Regions from separate parts of the Virgibacillus halodenitrificans genome, predicted to be linked through region 1. Evidence: a T-box and tRNA genes for the amino acid it is inferred to sense, from the RefSeq annotation. Region 1 holds a T-box; the other holds one or more tRNA genes.

Evidence for each region. A T-box is a leader RNA that pairs with one kind of tRNA and senses whether it is charged. The one in region 1 lies ahead of leuS (leucine--tRNA ligase), so its partner is inferred to be a tRNA-Leu.
Region 2: it has a tRNA-Leu gene. The T-box ahead of leuS (leucine--tRNA ligase) is inferred to sense a tRNA for this amino acid. The anticodon was not compared.

What each region holds. Positions count from the first base shown of each region.
Region 1 covers NZ_CP017962.1:2,344,527-2,349,324, reverse strand. The annotation lists gene metK (methionine adenosyltransferase) at 1-160, shown strand, start outside; gene BME96_RS12210 (gamma carbonic anhydrase) at 279-797, opposite strand; gene BME96_RS12205 (tRNA 5-(aminomethyl)-2-thiouridylate-methyltransferase MnmM) at 830-1,390, opposite strand; T-box leader at 1,493-1,707, shown strand; gene leuS (leucine--tRNA ligase) at 1,752-4,163, shown strand; gene BME96_RS12195 (hypothetical protein) at 4,215-4,798, opposite strand, start outside.
Region 2 covers NZ_CP017962.1:104,197-108,994, forward strand. The annotation lists rRNA gene BME96_RS00505 (23S ribosomal RNA) at 1-2,250, shown strand, start outside; rRNA gene rrf (5S ribosomal RNA) at 2,373-2,488, shown strand; tRNA gene BME96_RS00515 (tRNA-Val) at 2,524-2,599, shown strand; tRNA gene BME96_RS00520 (tRNA-Thr) at 2,605-2,680, shown strand; tRNA gene BME96_RS00525 (tRNA-Lys) at 2,733-2,808, shown strand; tRNA gene BME96_RS00530 (tRNA-Leu) at 2,812-2,896, shown strand; tRNA gene BME96_RS00535 (tRNA-Gly) at 2,910-2,984, shown strand; tRNA gene BME96_RS00540 (tRNA-Leu) at 2,992-3,079, shown strand; tRNA gene BME96_RS00545 (tRNA-Arg) at 3,084-3,160, shown strand; tRNA gene BME96_RS00550 (tRNA-Pro) at 3,166-3,242, shown strand; tRNA gene BME96_RS00555 (tRNA-Ala) at 3,252-3,327, shown strand; rRNA gene BME96_RS00560 (16S ribosomal RNA) at 3,479-4,798, shown strand, end outside.

The DNA.
Region 1 (4,798 bases):
ATTTGATCTTCGACCGGCTGGAATTATCCGTATGCTGGATCTACAGAAACCGATTTTCAAAAGTACTGCTGCTTACGGACATTTTGGAAGAACTGACCTATTATTTCCTTGGGAAAAAACAGATAAAGTAGAAGAGCTTAAAGCTTTAACATTGAATTAAAATCAAAGGCAATTGCAGCTGGATTAGCTGCAATAGCCTTTGTTAATTCTGAATAATGTTGTTCATCGTTTTACTGACTGGCCGTGGACGTTTTTGTAAAGCCTAAGTTGCCTTTGTACTATAGATCTGTATTGTCTTTATAATATTTTCCTTTTTCTACGTAGGAATTTCTTATTCTATCCATTTCTGCATAATCTTTTTCATTCAATTCCCTCACTACTTTAGCAGGTCTTCCTAATGCCAATACATTTGGTGGAATTTTTTTGCCCGGAGGAATAAGGCTACCTGCACCAATAAATGCATTCTCTCCAACTTCTGCACCGTCCAATATAATAGAGCCCATACCGATAAGAGCGTTTTTCTTAATTACTGCGGAATGTAAGGTTACCTGATGGCCGATGGTAACATCATCTTCTATAATAAGAGGCAGATTCGGACTTTGATGAAGCATAGTTAAGTCCTGGATACTAACTCTTTTACCTATTTTTGTTGGAGCTACATCTCCTCTTATAACAGTTTTGAACCAGACACTTGTTTGTTCGTCTATGGATACATCACCAATGATAGTGGCATCCTTAGCAATAAAAGCTGTTTCATGTACAGTGGGTACTTTTCCTTTATAGGCGTGGTATTCCATAGTAATCCTCCTTTAAAATACGATATTTCTTATTATTTTTTCTCAATAGCGATAATAAATGGTGGATTGTTTTTTTGATTGATAAAGCCATATTGAACTACATTGTAATCGTTTTGATCCAAATTCATTACGTGTTTCAGGACAATGTTCTTTTCTTCTTCTCCTCCTGGATGACCATGATATACGACTAAAACGATAAGTCGGCCCTGCTTTAAGAAATCCAGAATACTTTCTATTGCAGAAATAGTAGATTCTCCATTTGTAATAATCAACTTATCACTTTTAGGTAAATATCCAAGATTAAATATAGCTCCGCCTATTTGGGTATCCTTATTTATATATTTTTTTAGTCGTGCATGGCTATCTTGAATGAATGAAACGTTAAAACGATTATGTTCAACTAATCTTTGTCTTGTAGCATCTATTGCTTGTTGTTGAATGTCACAAGCAATAACATGTCCATTCGTTCCGACAATTCTACTCAAAAATAAGGTATCATTCCCATTACCACAAGTAGCATCGATTGTTGTGTCTCCCGGATTTACTGATTCTTCCAATAAATAATGAGCAAAATTTAATATTCCCTTTAACATATTTAACTCCTTCATTTTTGAGGATATAATTATTCTAACAGAACTAGCAAGGAATTTCCTTGACAAAGCAATCTCCTTTCATTACAATTCGAGATACATAATATATCGACGATGCGAAGGATTAGTAATATACATTCTCAGGCAAAGAGAGGCAGTGATTGGTGAAAACTGTCGTTGAAGTGTATATGAACTCACCTTTAAAGTTGCAGAAGTGAAAACAAGTAATTTCTGCCGTATATCTGCGTTATAGATACAAGTGAACACATTTGTGTTAATTTGGGTGGTACCGCGGGAAGTTAAAGTCTCTCGTCCCTATTTGTAGGGATGAGTGGCTTTTTTTATGTATAAGGAGGAAAAAATAATGAGTTTTAATCATCGAGAAATTGAAAAGAAGTGGCAAGAATATTGGTTAGAAAAAAAGACATTTAAAACCAATACATTTTCAGAGAAAGAAAAAGTTTATGCGCTTGATATGTTTCCGTACCCATCGGGGGCTGGTCTTCATGTTGGGCATCCGGAAGGGTATACAGCTACAGATATATTTTCAAGAATGAAAAGAATGCAGGGGTATGAAGTACTACATCCAATGGGGTGGGACGCTTTTGGCCTTCCGGCAGAACAATACGCTCTTGATACAGGTAACAGCCCAAAAGAATTTACTGCTAAAAATATTGCCACCTTCAAGAGGCAGATTCAAGAGTTAGGCTTTTCATATGATTGGGATAGAGAAATAAATACAACAGATCCGAATTATTATAAGTGGACCCAATGGATATTCACGAAATTGTATGAAAAAGGTCTCGCATATATGGATGAGGTTGCGGTAAACTGGTGTCCGGCATTGGGGACGGTACTAGCCAATGAGGAAGTAATAGATGGAAAAAGTGAACGCGGTGGTCATCCGGTTGTACGTAAACCGATGAAACAATGGATGCTAAAAATTACTGCCTATGCTGATCGCTTGTTGGAAGATCTTGAAGATGTGGATTGGCCTGAAAGTATTAAGGATATGCAGCGAAACTGGATTGGCCGCTCTGAAGGTGCAGAGGTTACATTTAAAATCGACGGTTTTGAAGAAAGCTTTACTGTGTTTACCACGAGACCTGATACGTTGTTTGGAGCAACCTACGCAGTGCTTGCGCCCGAGCATCCGTTTGTTGAAAAAATTGTAACAAATGATCATAAAGAAGAGGTCGAAGGTTACTTAAATAAAATTCAAACAAAATCTGATCTGGAACGGACGGATCTTGCAAAAGAGAAGACCGGAGTATTTACCGGAGCTTATGCAATTAACCCAGTAAATGGGGAAAAGATGCCTATATGGATTGCGGATTACGTGCTTATGTCTTATGGCACAGGTGCTATTATGGCAGTTCCTGCACATGATGAACGCGATTTTGAATTTGCCAGGAAGTTTGAATTACCTATTACGGAAGTGGTTACTGGAGGAGATGTTTCCAAAGAAGCATACACCGGAGATGGGGTGCTGGTTAACTCTGGTTTTCTAAACGGGCTGAATAAAAATGCGGCAATCAGTAAAATGATTGAATGGCTCGAGGAAAATAATAAAGGCTCTCGAAAAATTACGTATCGTTTACGTGATTGGTTATTCTCAAGACAACGTTATTGGGGAGAGCCAATTCCGATCATTCATTGGGAAGATGGAACAATGACCGCTGTACCTGAAACAGATCTTCCATTAGAACTTCCAACTATGACAGAAATCAAACCATCTGGTACAGGTGAATCACCTTTAGCGAATAGTGATTGGGTAAATGTGGTTGATCCGGAAACAGGCATGAAGGGGCGTCGTGAAACAAACACAATGCCTCAATGGGCAGGTAGCTGTTGGTACTTCTTACGTTATATCGACCCAGATAACCCAAATCAATTAGCAGATCCGAAAGCACTGCAAGAGTGGTTGCCAATTGATATATATATTGGGGGGGCTGAACATGCTGTACTCCATCTATTGTATGCTCGCTTCTGGCATAAATTCTTATTTGATATCGGTGTTGTCCCAACTAAAGAGCCATTTATGAAATTATTTAACCAAGGAATGATCCTTGGGGAAGGTAATGAAAAAATGAGTAAATCTAAAGGGAATGTAGTAAACCCAGATGATATTGTAGTGTCTCATGGAGCAGATACACTACGTTTATATGAAATGTTTATGGGACCATTAGATGCAGCGGTAGCGTGGTCAACAAATGGACTAGATGGTGCAAGGCGTTTTCTTGATCGCATTTGGAGATTAATGATCACTGAAGATGGTAAACCATCAGAAAAGATTAGCGATAAAATAAATCCGACCCTTGAAAAGGTGTATCATGAAACAGTTAAAAAAGTTACCGAGGACTTTGAAAATTTACATTTCAACACAGGAATCTCTCAAATGATGGTATTTATTAATGAGGGGTATAAAGCGGAATACCTTACAAAAGAGTATGTAGAAGGATTCATTAAAATGATTTCTCCTGTAGCACCACATATTGCTGAAGAATTATGGAGCCGTCTTGGACATTCCGAGACAATTAGCTACGAACCGTGGCCAATATACGATGAAACAAAGCTGGTTGATAAAGAGGTAGAAATAGTTATCCAAATTATGGGGAAAGTACGTAATAAACTCAAGGTTTCTAAGGATATTTCCAAGGAAGAATTAGAAAAAATAGCCTTGGAGGATGACAAAATTAGTGATTTACTTGAAGGAAAAACTGTTCGTAAGGTAATTGTAGTTCAAGGGAAACTTGTTAATATTGTAGCTAATTAAACAGAAAAACCTCTTTCGTAAATGGAAGAGGTTTTTCTGTTTATAAATGACTTACATCAAATTAGTTTTTAAAATTGTCCATTTTCCATCCTTAAAATACCAAAGTGTCTCTATCACTCCTAAATGAGTAGAAGATGAAGAAAGGCTTAGCTTCATTTTACTTTTTAAACCATATCCCTTTCCACCACTTAATTCAATTGGGTCAAAGGAGGTGATATGACGATTAATCACTGGCTTCTCTTTTAATACTTTTCCATTACTGCTGTACATTCCCAGTCGAGTAAGCTCTTTTGAACGATTGCTTATATCTATAGATAGTGGACTGAGTTGGGGGGTTAATTTTACAGTCAAATAAAAGTTATCTTTAAATGTTAGCTCCATGTACTCTCTTTTAGGTAAACGGATCTCTTCTATATTATCCTTTTTAATACTAATTAGTTTGTAGTTAAATACTTCACTTTCGTTTTCTGTGGTAGAACTCTGGTATAGTATATCCTCTTTTTGATTATGATTATAGTCAATAAATTTTAACGAAGGTTTATACCCCCCGCCTAATTCTATCTTTCGTACTTTGGAAGAATCTTCTTTTATTTCTGCCCATATCCTTGGATAATAGGCAGATTGTTTAGAAAAAG
Region 2 (4,798 bases), 1.6 Mb from region 1:
CCGCAGCGAAAGCGAGTCTGAATAGGGCGATTTGAGTATGTGGTCGTAGACCCGAAACCGTGTGATCTACCCATGTCCAGGGTGAAGGTCAGGTAACACTGACTGGAGGCCCGAACCCACGTATGTTGAAAAATGCGGGGATGAGGTGTGGGTAGGGGTGAAATGCCAATCGAACACGGAGATAGCTGGTTCTCTCCGAAATAGCTTTAGGGCTAGCCTCAAGGAATGAGTACTGGAGGTAGAGCACTGATTGGACTAGGGGCCCTCATCGGGTTACCGAATTCAGTCAAACTCCGAATGCCAGCTACTTAGACTTGGGAGTCAGACTATGGGTGATAAGGTTCATAGTCGAAAGGGAAACAGCCCAGACCGCCAGCTAAGGTCCCAAAGTATACGTTAAGTGGAAAAGGATGTGGAGTTGCCCAGACAACCAGGATGTTGGCTTAGAAGCAGCCACCATTTAAAGAGTGCGTAATAGCTCACTGGTCGAGTGACTCTGCGCCGAAAATGTACCGGGGCTAAACGTATCACCGAAGCTGCGGATTGTTCTTACGAACAATGGTAGGAGAGCGTTCCAAGTGCTGTGAAGTCAGACCGTGAGGACTGGTGGAGCGCTTGGAAGTGAGAATGCCGGTATGAGTAGCGAAAAAAGAGTGAGAATCTCTTTCACCGAAAGCCTAAGGTTTCCTGAGGAAGGCTCGTCCTCTCAGGGTTAGTCGGGACCTAAGCCGAGGCCGAAAGGCGTAGGCGATGGACAACAGGTAGATATTCCTGTACCACCTCATGAGCGTTTGAACGATGGGGGGACGCAGTAGGATAAGGAATGCGCACCGATGGATGTGTGCGCCCAAGCAGTGAGAAAGTTGGATAGGCAAATCCGTCCAACAATTTCAAGCTGTGATGGGGAGGGAAATAGAGTACCGAAGTTCCTGATTTCACACTGCCAAGAAAATCCTCTAGTGAGTTCATAGGTGCCCGTACCGCAAACCGACACAGGTAGGCGAGGAGAGAATCCTAAGGTGAGCGGGAGAACTCTCGTTAAGGAACTCGGCAAAATGACCCCGTAACTTCGGGAGAAGGGGTGCTCCTTTAAGGAGGAGCCGCAGTGAATAGGCCCAAGCGACTGTTTAGCAAAAACACAGGTCTCTGCGAAGCCGAAAGGCGAAGTATAGGGGCTGACACCTGCCCGGTGCTGGAAGGTTAAGGGGAAGCGTTAGCTTACGCGAAGCGCAGAACCGAAGCCCCAGTAAACGGCGGCCGTAACTATAACGGTCCTAAGGTAGCGAAATTCCTTGTCGGGTAAGTTCCGACCCGCACGAAAGGTGCAACGACTTGGGCACTGTCTCAACGAGAGACCCGGTGAAATTATACTATGCGTGAAGATGCGCATTACCCGCGACAGGACGGAAAGACCCCGTGGAGCTTTACTGTAGCCTGATATTGAATGTTTGTACAGCTTGTACAGGATAGGTGGGAGCCTTGGAAACCGGAGCGCCAGCTTCGGTGGAGGCATCCGTGGGATACCACCCTGGCTGTACGACCATTCTAACCCAGGGCCGTGATCCGGTCCGGAGACAGTGTCAGGCGGGCAGTTTGACTGGGGCGGTCGCCTCCCAAAAGGTAACGGAGGCGCCCAAAGGTTCCCTCAGAATGGTTGGAAATCATTCGTAGAGTGTAAAGGCAGAAGGGAGCTTGACTGCGAGACCTACAAGTCGAGCAGGGACGAAAGTCGGGCTTAGTGATCCGGTGGTTCCGCATGGAAGGGCCATCGCTCAACGGATAAAAGCTACCCCGGGGATAACAGGCTTATCTCCCCCAAGAGTTCACATCGACGGGGAGGTTTGGCACCTCGATGTCGGCTCATCGCATCCTGGGGCTGTAGTCGGTCCCAAGGGTTGGGCTGTTCGCCCATTAAAGCGGTACGCGAGCTGGGTTCAGAACGTCGTGAGACAGTTCGGTCCCTATCCGTCGTGGGCGTTGGAAGTTTGAGAGGAGCTGTCCTTAGTACGAGAGGACCGGGATGGACACACCGCTGGTGTACCAGTTGTTCCGCCAGGAGCATAGCTGGGTAGCTACGTGTGGCAAGGATAAGTGCTGAAAGCATCTAAGCATGAAGCCCCCCTCAAGATGAGACTTCCCATCACTTCGAGTGAGTAAGATCCCTCAGAGACGATGAGGTTGATAGGTCCGAGGTGGAAGCGTGGTGACACGTGGAGCTGACGGATACTAATAGATCGAGGACTTAACTAATTTTCTTCTTTGATCGTCGTTGTTTTTCTCTTATTTAGTTTTTAGGGTATAAATTTAAAAAAACCCTTGCATTTTTTCACGAAAATGCATATAATATGTCTTGTCCTTGTTTTTAAGGATGGTCTGGTAGCAATAGCGGAGAGGTCACACCTGTTCTCATGCCGAACACAGAAGTTAAGCTCTCCAGCGCCGATGGTAGTTGGGACTTTGTCCCTGCAAGAGTAGGACGCCGCCAGGCGGACATGTTATTATTTAAGAAGTGAAAAATGTATTGGAGGATTAGCTCAGCTGGGAGAGCACCTGCCTTACAAGCAGGGGGTCGCAGGTTCGAGCCCTGCATCCTCCACCATTTATGCCGGCCTAGCTCAATTGGTAGAGCAACTGACTTGTAATCAGTAGGTTGGGGGTTCAAGTCCTCTGGCCGGCACCATTATCTTATATACTATATACAATTAATATGATGTTATAATTACATCTAGTACGAGCCATTAGCTCAGTTGGTAGAGCATCTGACTTTTAATCAGAGGGTCGAAGGTTCGAATCCTTCATGGCTCACCATTTGCGGGTGTGGCGGAATTGGCAGACGCGCTAGACTTAGGATCTAGTGTCTTCGGACGTGGGGGTTCAACTCCCTCCACCCGCACCATTTAATTGTATATGCGGAAGTAGTTCAGTGGTAGAACACCACCTTGCCAAGGTGGGGGTCGCGGGTTCGAATCCCGTCTTCCGCTCCAAGCCATAGCCGGGGTGGCGGAATTGGCAGACGCACAGGACTTAAAATCCTGCGGTAGGTTCTACCGTGCCGGTTCGAGTCCGGCCCTCGGCACCATTTAGCGCCCGTAGCTCAATTGGATAGAGCGTTTGACTACGGATCAAGAGGTTAGGGGTTCGACTCCTCTCGGGCGCGCCATTATACGGGAAGTAGCTCAGCTTGGTAGAGCACATGGTTTGGGACCATGGGGTCGCAGGTTCAAATCCTGTCTTCCCGACCATTTAAATAAGGGGCCTTAGCTCAGCTGGGAGAGCGCCTGCCTTGCACGCAGGAGGTCAGCGGTTCGATCCCGCTAGGCTCCACCAATTATTACATTCGTTCTTTGAAAACTGAACAAAACAACCAGTATGTCAAGAAAAACATGACGTTTTTCGTTAATTTTTAAAAAGCCAGAAGTTAACGCTTCTGCAGCTAAGACATGAGATAAGATTGATTGGTGTCGATCTTATTCAAACTTTTATGGAGAGTTTGATCTTGGCTCAGGACGAACGCTGGCGGCGTGCCTAATACATGCAAGTCGAGCGCGGGAAGCAAGCTGATCCTCTTCGGAGGTGACGCTTGTGGAACGAGCGGCGGACGGGTGAGTAACACGTGGGCAACCTGCCTGTAAGACTGGGATAACCCCGGGAAACCGGGGCTAATACCGGATAATACTTTTCATCACCTGATGGAAAGTTGAAAGGTGGCTTTTAGCTACCACTTACAGATGGGCCCGCGGCGCATTAGCTAGTTGGTGAGGTAACGGCTCACCAAGGCAACGATGCGTAGCCGACCTGAGAGGGTGATCGGCCACACTGGGACTGAGACACGGCCCAGACTCCTACGGGAGGCAGCAGTAGGGAATCTTCCGCAATGGACGAAAGTCTGACGGAGCAACGCCGCGTGAGTGATGAAGGTTTTCGGATCGTAAAGCTCTGTTGTTAGGGAAGAACAAGTGCCGTTCGAATAGGGCGGCACCTTGACGGTACCTAACCAGAAAGCCCCGGCTAACTACGTGCCAGCAGCCGCGGTAATACGTAGGGGGCAAGCGTTGTCCGGAATTATTGGGCGTAAAGCGCGCGCAGGCGGTCCTTTAAGTCTGATGTGAAAGCCCACGGCTCAACCGTGGAGGGTCATTGGAAACTGGAGGACTTGAGTACAGAAGAGGAGAGTGGAATTCCACGTGTAGCGGTGAAATGCGTAGAGATGTGGAGGAACACCAGTGGCGAAGGCGACTCTCTGGTCTGTAACTGACGCTGAGGCGCGAAAGCGTGGGGAGCGAACAGGATTAGATACCCTGGTAGTCCACGCCGTAAACGATGAGTGCTAGGTGTTAGGGGGTTTCCGCCCCTTAGTGCTGAAGTTAACGCATTAAGCACTCCGCCTGGGGAGTACGGCCGCAAGGCTGAAACTCAAAAGAATTGACGGGGGCCCGCACAAGCGGTGGAGCATGTGGTTTAATTCGACGCAACGCGAAGAACCTTACCAGGTCTTGACATCCTCTGCAATCGGTAGAGATACCGAGTTCCCTTCGGGGACAGAGTGACAGGTGGTGCATGGTTGTCGTCAGCTCGTGTCGTGAGATGTTGGGTTAAGTCCCGCAACGAGCGCAACCCTTGATCTTAGTTGCCAGCATTTAGTTGGGCACTCTAAGGTGACTGCCGGTGACAAACCGGAGGAAGGTGGGGATGACGTCAAATCATCATGCCCCTTATGACCTGGGCTACACACGTGCTACAATGGATGGAACAAAGGGAAGCAAAACCGCGAGGTCAAGCAAATCCCATAAAACCATTC